Linked DNA regions of Cohaesibacter sp. ES.047. The protein of the gene in region 1 interacts with the protein of each later gene in a pairwise test. Links are inferred from orthologs where the notes say so. Each region holds a gene or a part of one and is shown on either strand. Other genes may lie near its edges.

Region 1 (3,007 bases):
GTCGATTTTCGGGTTGCGTCTGTTTCATATGCAGTATTTGGTTGCATGTGCGGCACTTAACCTGCAACGATCCCGCGCCCGTCGCCGAAACGGTCATTCAAATCCGCAATCTGAGCCAAATTCAAACTCGGCTTTCGTTAGTGGGACACTTGAAAAGTGCTCTCAAGCCTAGCGAGATAGCCAGCCGCCGTCGACGGGCAGAACTGTGCCGTGTATGAAATCGGCCAGTTCGCTTGCCAGAAAAGCGACCGGCCAGGCGATCTCTTCGGGCCGCCCCCAGCGGCCGACGGGTATGCGAGCCATCAAAGCAGCGCTGCGGTCTTCGTCAGCCTGTAGAGCGGCGGTGTTGTCCGTCGCTACATAGCCAGGCGCGACGGCGTTTACGTTGACACCGCCTTGCGCCCATTCATTTGCCAGTGCGCGGGTCAATTGGGCAATCGCACCCTTGGCCGCGGCATAGCCGGGTACAAGGACCCCGCCCTGGAATGACAGGACCGAGGCGATGTTGACGATCTTGCCACCGCCGCGCTCCAGCATACGCGCGCCGAGCGCACGGCTGAGCAGGAAAACCGCATCAAGGTTGACCGCCATCACGGCATCCCAGTCCTCCAAGCTGTGCTCGGCTGCGTGGTTCCGCCGGATGATCCCAGCATTATTCACCAAGATGTCGATCTCGGCTCCTGCGTCATCCAGTTGCGCGAGCAACGCCTTGATCTGATCCCTTTCGGAGAGGTCGCAATCCATTGGCCGAAACACACCGGGCAAGCCCGCAAAGGCCCCCTCCAGCGCCTGCGCCGTGATCGACGTGCCAAGCCCGATCACATCGGCGCCAGAGCGTGCCAGCACCTGTGCGATCGACAATCCGATCCCTCGGCTCGCTCCGGTGACGAGGGCTGTCTTTCCGTTCAGGTCGATCGTGGGCCCTGTCATATCAGAGGTCCGTCAACGTGCCGAGCGCACGCTCTGCCGTGAAAGTGACGGTCTCGGAGAGGGTCGGGTGTGCATGTACCGTCAGGGCGATGTCTTCTAGCGTTGCGCCCATTTCCATCGCCAGCACGCATTCGGCCAAGAGCTCTCCCGCGTTTCGGCCCACGATCGTTGCGCCAAGCAGGCGGTTCGTCTCGGGGCAGTAGACAAGCTTGGTCATCCCCTCGCCACCGCCCGAACTGAGGTTGCGCCCGCTTGCGGCCCAGGGGAAGCTGGCAACCTGATGGGCGACGCCGAGCTCTTTGGCTTGCGCCTGGGTCAGCCCGGCCCAGGCCAGCTCGGGGCTGGTGTAGGCCACCGATGGGATCAGGTCTGTATCAAGCGCCGCGGCGTGCCCGCTGGCGACCTCGGCGGCGACATGGCCCTGATGCGTGGCGCGGTGGGCCAGCATCGGGTTGCCCGTGACATCGCCGATGGCGAAAATCCCCTCCACGTTTGTGCGGCAGGTGCGGTCCACAGCGATGACACCGCGGTTGTCGATCTCGACGCCTGCGGCCTCGGGTGCAACCAAGTAGCCGCTCGCGCGGCGGCCAACGGCCTGAATGATGGCATCCGCCTTGAGCGTGCCGCCAAACCCGCCTTCGCATGTTAGGCTGAGCGCGGATTTTGTAGCTTTGACCTCTATGACCTTGGTGCCCGTATGGATCGTCACGCCTTCGGCTACGAGCGCGGAATGCAGGACCTTGACCGCCTCGACGTCAGCGCCGGGGGCGATCTGGTCCATGAATTCGATAACGGTCACCTTCGCGCCAAGGGCCGCGTAGACCGTGGCCATTTCCAGCCCGATGATGCCGCCGCCTACGATGGCAAGCGCCTTGGGCACGTCCCGTAGCTCTAGCGCGGCGGTGCTGTCCCAGATGCGATCATCGTTCGGCCAGCCGGGCAATTGCACCGGCGTCGAACCAACAGCAATCACTGCCTGATCAAAGCTCCATGCCGCTCCGTCGATGTCGAGGCTTTTCGCGCTCGTGAACTTGGCGGTGCCGCGCACCGTTTGAACTTTGCGCCGTTTGGCAAGGCCAGTGAGGCCGTCTGTCAGCGTCGCAACGATCCCGTCTTTCTTGTCTCTCAATTTGTCCAGATCGACCGAGACCCTGCCTGTCGAAATCCCCCAGTCGCCGCCATGTCGTGTTTCACGGATAACCTCAGCGGCATGAAGCAGCGCCTTCGATGGGATGCAACCTTCGTTGAGACAGACGCCTCCCAATGCGGCGCGTGGATCGACGAGGACGACTTTGCGCCCAAGATCGGCCGCACGAAAGGCGCAGGCATAGCCACCGGGGCCTGCGCCAAGAACGATCAGATCGGCGTGATTGTCAGCCATCTCCACCCCCTCAGACCATCATCCGGCGCGGATCGGCGATCAGCCCTGCCATATAACTCATGAAACGAGCCGCATCGGCACCGTTGATGACGCGGTGATCATAGCTCAGATCGAGCGGTACCATGTCCACCGGGCGTGCCGTGCCACCATCCCAAACGGTCACGGTTTCGGTGCGGGTGATCCCAAGGATTGCCACTTCAGGCGGATTGACGATGGGGGTAAAGCCAAGCCCGCCTATGCCGCCCAGATTGGAGATCGACATCGATGCGCCGCCCATCTCTTCGGGAGCGATCTTGCGGCTCTGGGCGCGGGTGGCGAGATCGGTGATCTCTGCCGCGATTTGCCACAGGCCCTTGCGATCAACATCGCGGACGACAGGAACCATCAGTCCGTGCGCCGTATCGACAGCAATACCGATATGGACGTAACCCTTGAGGATCAACGTCTTGCCATCGGCGCTCAGCGAGGCATTGAAGCGAGGGAACGCGCGCAAGGCCCTTGCCAGCGCCTTGGCCTGAAAGGCCAGCGCCGTGAGCTTGACACCGCGCGCCTGCGCCTCTGGTTTGAGCTCCTTGCGAAGAGCTTCGATTGCAGAAACATCGGCGCGGTCGTGATGGGTAACTTGTGGAATGAGCGCATTCGCCGCTCCCAGATTCGCGGAGGCCAATTGAGCAAAACGGCTCATTGGTTCTTCGC
Region 2 (3,121 bases), 1.8 Mb from region 1 along the record:
GGCTTGCCGACCTTGATGCCCATGTTGGCAAAATCGTGCCCGGCTTCATCAAAAAGCTCCGAGGCATGCAACAAGGCCTTGGACGGGATACAGCCAACATTGAGACAGGTGCCACCGTGGGTCTTGCGTTTTTCGACCACAGCAACCTTCATGCCCAATTGGGCGGCGCGGATCGCACACACGTAGCCACCGGGGCCTGTACCAATCACCACAAGATCATAAGACATTTCATTCACTCCTGAAGGATTCCGGATCGAAAGAGCGTGTTGTGTTTCACCCAGGAAAAAATCACCACACTGAGACCGCACATCTGCAGAATCGCAAGATTGCGCACGCTTTCAAGATTGTTAAATTGAGAGGCAAGAAAACCGCTCGCATAGAGCCAGCCGATAAGAATGAGTTCAAGCGCTAACCACAGCGCAATCACTCGAAAGAAGGTCCGGCGCGACAAGACAAGAGTCACCGCGCCAACCACACCGATTGCCGATACAACGGCGCGAAAGGGCCAAAAGGTAGCAGGGATCAGATCAAGACCCGGCACCGTCCCCCCGGCATTGTTGGACAGGGCATTGGTTACCAGAAATCCGCCGACCAGCCAGACGATGGCCGAAAAAATCATGAAGATGGCACAAAGCCAGCTTCCAATTTTCAACGCGACGGCCAACGGCATCTCTCCTTGGGGTTCCCCTCATCGGGGGACCTAGAGCGTTTTTAAGACGATCCGGCTTAGCGGATGGGTTTGAAACGATGCTTTTCGGTGCTTTTTATGCATTTCTGCGAACAGGGTTCATGCCTTGCCCATATCATGCATCAGGCCTAAACGGAATTGGTCAATGGACGCCCAACCCCGGACAGGATGCAAATGGAAACGGGGCACACATGGCCCCGTCACCGAAAAGAGCATTCAACTCTAGAGATCCAGAACGAGACGCTGCGGATCCTCAAGAGCTTCCTTGATGCGCACGAGGAAGGTCACGGCTTCCTTGCCATCGACAACACGATGATCATAGGAGAGCGCCAGATACATCATCGGACGGATGACAACCTGACCATCGCGAACCACCGGACGCTCTTCAATGCGGTGCATGCCCAGAATACCGGACTGCGGTGCGTTGAGGATCGGCGTGGACATCATCGAGCCATAAACACCACCGTTGGAAACGGTGAAGGTGCCACCCTGCATTTCGTCCATGGTCAACTGACCATCCCGCGCCTTGCGGCCGAACTCACCGATTGCCTTCTCGATTTCGGCAATCGACATCTGGTCGGCATCGCGAACCACCGGCACCACAAGACCGCGCGGCGAACCGACGGCAACGCCCAGATGGACGAAGTGCTTGTAGATGATATCCGTGCCATCGATCTCGGCATTCACTGCAGGAATTTCCTGCAGCGCGGTGCAAACAGCCTTGGCAAAGAAGCCCATGAAGCCGAGACGAACGCCATGTTTCTTCTCGAACAGGTCTTTATATTCCTTGCGCAGGTTCATGACCGCCGACATGTCCACATCGTTGAACGTGGTCAGCATCGCAGCCGTGTTCTGGGCATCTTTCAGGCGGCGAGCGATGGTCTGGCGCAGCTTGGTCATGCGCACACGCTCTTCGCGTGCAGCATCATCCGGCTTCGAAGACGGACGCGCAGCCGCTGAGGGAGCCGATGCACCGGCCGGAGCCGTCGCACCCGATGCGATTGCATTGATCACATCGCCCTTAAGCACCTGACCGCGCACGCCAGAGCCCGAGACTGCGTCCGGATCGACCTTGTTCTCGGTCATCATCTTGGAAGCGCTCGGAGCGGGCGGCATGGAGGTCGACTTGGACTCTTCCTTGGCTGCTGGAGCGGGGGCTTCAGCAGGTTTTTCTTCCTTGGCTGGAGCCGAGGAGGAAGCTGCCGGTGCTGCGCCAGCCCCATCCCCTTCGTTCAGCATCGCAAGAAGAGCGCCCACCTCGACGGTCTCTCCTTCTGGCGCGACGATATCACCCAAGGTACCAGCAACAGGTGCCGGCACTTCGATCGTCACTTTGTCGGTTTCCAGTTCAACCAGCGGCTCATCGGCCTGAACGGCATCACCGGTTGCCTTGAACCACTGACCAATGGTTGCTTCGGTCACTGACTCGCCCAGAGTTGGGACTTTGATTTCCGTTGCCATTTTTCTTCTCACATTTCATTAAAGTCAGTCAGCCGTTTACTCGGCAAACGCATCGTCAAGAAAGGCCTTCAACTGAGCGAGATGTTTGCTCATCAGACCCGTTGCCGTAGCAGCGGATGCCGGACGACCCACATAGGACATTCGCTTGGTTTTCGCATCAATCTGATTGAGAACCCATTCCATGTAAGGCTCTACGAAGAACCAGGCACCCTGGTTCTTGGGCTCTTCCTGACACCAGACCATTTCTGCCTGCTTGAAGCGCGACAGCTCCTTGATCAGGGTCTTGGCGGGGAAAGGATAGAGCTGTTCGACACGAAGCAGATAGACATCGTTGATGCCGCGCTCTTCACGGTCTTCGTACAGATCATAATAGACCTTGCCCGAACACAGGATCACCCGACGGATCTTGTCGTCAGTGGTGAGCTTGATTTCCTGATTGGGCCGGATCTCCGCATCGTCCCACAGAACCCGGTGGAAGGTGCTGCCTGCACCCAGTTCCGCAAGGTTCGAAATCGCCCGCTTGTGACGCAGAAGGCTTTTCGGCGTCATCAGGATCAGCGGCTTGCGGAAGCTGCGTTTCACCTGCCGGCGCAGAATATGGAAATAGTTGGCCGGGGTCGTGCAGTTGGCGACCTGAATGTTGTCCTCGGCACAGGATTGCAAGAAGCGCTCCAGACGTGCCGAACTATGCTCGGGTCCCTGCCCTTCATAGCCATGAGGCAACAGAACAGTCAGACCAGACGCGCGAAGCCACTTGCGTTCGCCCGAGGTCAGGAACTGGTCAAACACCACCTGTGCGCCATTGGCAAAGTCGCCAAACTGGCCTTCCCACAAGGTCAGACCTTTCGGCTCGGCCAGCGTATAGCCATATTCAAAGCCCAGCACAGCTTCTTCGGACAACATGGAGTTGATCACTTCATAGCGGTTCTGGTTTTCATCGATATGGTTGAGCGGAATGTAGCGATGCTCGTC
Region 3 (3,167 bases), 2.3 Mb from region 1 along the record:
CATTTTTCTCAATGAAGGAGCCCACAAATATCTCGTCTCGACCCTCACGGTCTCACAATTCTATGAGCCCCTCGCTCAGGACGCCCCGCCGGAAGACCGTGTCTTGGCCGAGGACACGCCCACGATCAGCCATTTTGACACGCTCGAACAGGCACTCAAGGCCTTCGATCTGGCCGGAGGCGGGGATCTCGCCGTTCTCGACCCGTTGGACAAGACACGGATCATCGGTTGGGCACGTCAGGTGACTGCCCTCAAGTTTTTCAACGACATGCTCATTGACTCTCAGGTCGAAGAGCACAGATAAGTCCTAAGCGAAGATGCCAACAACGAGAAAAATCGTCAGATTGGCCCCTGACAAACCACATTTGTTGCTATAATGTTCTTCAATTGGATTCGCTGCTCACCCGGCTCGATCCCCTTCTTTGCGCCAACAGGACCCAACGCCCTATATGCCTGATCTCTTTGCCACCCCAGCTCCGCCACCCTCGTTCGAATCGAACGAAGATGATCAGGAAGGAATTCGCGCCAAGCTCGCGCGCATGCAGCCCACACCCTATCTGGATGGCCTCAATCCGGAACAGAAGGACGCCGTGGAAAGCCTTGACGGCCCCCTTCTGGTGCTCGCTGGCGCGGGAACAGGCAAGACGCGGGTGTTGACCACCCGCATCGGACACATCCTCTCAACGCGCCGCGCTGCACCTTGGCAGATCCTGTCGGTGACCTTCACCAACAAGGCCGCGCGCGAGATGAAAGACCGCATCGGCAAGCTCATCGGCGGTTCGGTAGAGGGTATGCAATGGCTGGGGACGTTCCATTCGATCGGCGTCAAAATCCTGCGCCGTCACGCCGAACTGGTTGGCCTCAAGTCCAATTTCACCATTCTTGATTCGGACGACCAGATCCGCCTGATGAAACAGCTCATTCAGGCGCATGGCCTCGACGAAAAGCGCTGGCCCGCCCGCCAGCTCGCAACTGTGATCGACGGCTGGAAAAACCGGGGCCTCACGCCCGATCAAGTGCCACAGGACGAAGCCTTCCACTTTGCCCAAGGCAACGGAATCAAGCTCTATACGGCCTATCAGGCGAGGCTCAAAACCCTCAACGCCTGCGATTTCGGCGACCTGCTGCTCGAATGCTTGCGCCTGTTTCGCGAAAATCCGGACGTCTTGAAAAGCTACCACAACAAGTTCCGCTATATCCTCGTGGACGAGTATCAGGACACCAACGTGGCGCAATATCTCTGGCTGCGCCTGTTGGCCCAATCAAACCACAACATCTGCTGTGTCGGCGATGATGATCAGTCGATCTATGGCTGGCGCGGCGCCGAGGTCGACAACATCCTGCGCTTCGAGGAAGATTTCCCCGGAGCCAAGGTGATCCGCCTTGAGCGCAATTATCGCTCAACCGCCCACATCCTTGCCGCCGCCTCGCATCTCATCACGCACAATGAAGGCCGTCTGGGCAAGACCCTGCATCCACAGATCGAGGATGATGAAGCCGAAAAGGTCACCGTCACCTCCGTCTGGGATTCGGAAGAAGAAGCTCGCTCCATCGGTGATCAGATCGAAACGCTGCAACGGCGCCAGCACGAGCTCAATGAAATCGCCATTCTCGTGCGCGCCTCCTTCCAGATGCGTGAGTTCGAAGACCGTTTCATCACCATGGGCCTCAACTACCGTGTCATCGGCGGCCCTCGCTTTTATGAACGCGCCGAAATCCGCGATGCCCTCGCCTATTTCCGGGCGCTCGTTCAGCCCGCTGATGATCTCGCCTTTGAGCGCATCGTCAACACGCCCCGTCGTGGCCTCGGCGACGCCACCGTGCGGCAAGTCCATGCCCTTGCCCGCGATCAGGAAATCCCCCTGATGGAAGCGGCAACCGAGATCGTTGGCACAGAGGATCTCAAACCCCGCCCACGCAATTCTCTGAAGTCCCTGCTCGGCCAGTTCAACCACTGGCGCACCCAGTTGCCGACGATGAAACACACCGAGCTGGCGGAGATCATTCTTGACGAGTCCGGCTACACAGAGATGTGGCAAAAGGACAAATCCCCCGACGCACCGGGACGCCTCGAAAACCTCAAGGAACTCATTCGTTCCATGGAGGAATTCGATTCCCTGCCCAGCTTCCTTGAGCATATTGCCCTCGTCATGGATCGCGATGCAGGCGAAAGCAACGATGCGGTTTCGATCATGACGCTCCATTCCGCCAAGGGGCTGGAATTCAACACCGTCTTCCTGCCCGGCTGGGAAGAAGGCTTGTTCCCCCATCAGCGCGCTTTGGACGAATCCGGCACACGCGGCCTCGAAGAAGAACGCCGTCTGGCCTATGTCGGCATCACCCGCGCCAAGAAACGGGCCAAGATCTATGTCGCCTCCAACAGGCGCATCCATGGTCTGTGGCAGAATTCCATCCCCTCGCGCTTTCTCGATGAATTGCCGATCAAGCATGTGGATGTCGAAGAGAGCCAATCCACCTATGGCGGCTATGGTGCCTCCGGTGTTGGCGGCTCGATCTATGGCAAAAGCCGGTTTGGTTCCTCCGACCCCTTCGAAGGCTCCTACGAGACGCCGGGTTGGAAACGGATGCAGGCCAACAAGGCCAACCGCAGCCGTGAGAAAAACCCGCGCCAACCGGGCCGTGGGTCTTCGGTTATCGAGGGCGAACTGGTCGCCAAGAGCGTGTCCGAGGGCCCGGCCCGCTACAAGGTGGGCGAGCGTGTGTTCCATCTTAAATTTGGCTATGGCGAAGTGAAATCGGTTGAGGGCAACAAGCTGACCATCCAGTTCCAGACCGGCGTGAAGCGCGTGCTGGATTCCTTTGTCGAGAAGCACTGAGCCCCGTCACACCTTGTCTTTGTTGCCCGGACAGGCTATCGACAGGCGGATAACGCCAAGTGAGAGCTGATCTATGCCCCAATATCTCTATGCCGAAGGCAATGCCGACGAAATTCAGGCCGCCGCCAAACATCTGGAAGCCGTATTCGAGGAAGACGGCTTTGCCATCTCCAATTTCGAAATCGATGAGGAGCGCGGTCTCTGGGCCCTGTCGCTCTATCCGGCCGAAGAAGGGGTAAGCGATACCTACAAGATTGCTTTGGCCGAGCTTTCATCCCTGTCCATGGCGCTGCCCCTCAAGATCGAGGAACTGGGGGACATCGACTGGGT

What was found.
Region 2: the proteins of lpdA (region 1) and odhB interact in binary tests that used the Escherichia coli proteins (3 or more experiments, as listed by UniProt). The link is inferred for Cohaesibacter sp. ES.047 from one-to-one orthologs.
Region 3: the proteins of lpdA (region 1) and CPH65_RS23260 interact in binary tests that used the Escherichia coli proteins (3 or more experiments, as listed by UniProt). The link is inferred for Cohaesibacter sp. ES.047 from one-to-one orthologs.

Annotation. Positions count from the first base shown.
Region 1 is NZ_LT907844.1:2,754,702-2,757,708, reverse strand. Bases 122-2,973 are described here. They hold lpdA (dihydrolipoyl dehydrogenase), read right to left. Parts: upstream 2,312-2,973; coding sequence 932-2,311; downstream 122-931. Other genes in these bases: CPH65_RS12570 (2-oxo acid dehydrogenase subunit E2), read right to left, coding at 2,322-2,973; CPH65_RS12580 (SDR family oxidoreductase), read right to left, coding at 169-930. Outside these bases: more of CPH65_RS12570, read right to left, coding at 2,974-3,007. UniProt on the Escherichia coli protein: Lipoamide dehydrogenase is a component of the glycine cleavage system as well as of the alpha-ketoacid dehydrogenase complexes.
Region 2 is NZ_LT907844.1:934,683-937,803, reverse strand. What follows is about bases 31-2,996. They hold odhB (2-oxoglutarate dehydrogenase complex dihydrolipoyllysine-residue succinyltransferase), read right to left. Parts: upstream 2,150-2,996; coding sequence 911-2,149; downstream 31-910. Other genes in these bases: CPH65_RS04190 (2-oxoglutarate dehydrogenase E1 component), read right to left, coding at 2,186-2,996; CPH65_RS04200 (hypothetical protein), read right to left, coding at 233-664; lpdA (dihydrolipoyl dehydrogenase), read right to left, coding at 31-227. Also shown: more of lpdA, read right to left, coding at 1-30; more of CPH65_RS04190, read right to left, coding at 2,997-3,121. UniProt on the Escherichia coli protein: E2 component of the 2-oxoglutarate dehydrogenase (OGDH) complex which catalyzes the second step in the conversion of 2-oxoglutarate to succinyl-CoA and CO(2).
Region 3 is NZ_LT907844.1:5,017,157-5,020,323, forward strand. The notes cover bases 132-3,143. They hold CPH65_RS23260 (ATP-dependent helicase), read left to right. Parts: upstream 132-449; coding sequence 450-2,837; downstream 2,838-3,143. Other genes in these bases: CPH65_RS23255 (chloride channel protein), read left to right, coding at 132-304; CPH65_RS23265 (50S ribosomal protein L11 methyltransferase), read left to right, coding at 2,911-3,143. Outside these bases: more of CPH65_RS23255, read left to right, coding at 1-131; more of CPH65_RS23265, read left to right, coding at 3,144-3,167. UniProt on the Escherichia coli protein: A helicase with DNA-dependent ATPase activity. Unwinds DNA duplexes with 3'-5' polarity. Translocates on single-stranded DNA with 3'-5' polarity. Initiates unwinding more efficiently from a nicked substrate than double-stranded DNA.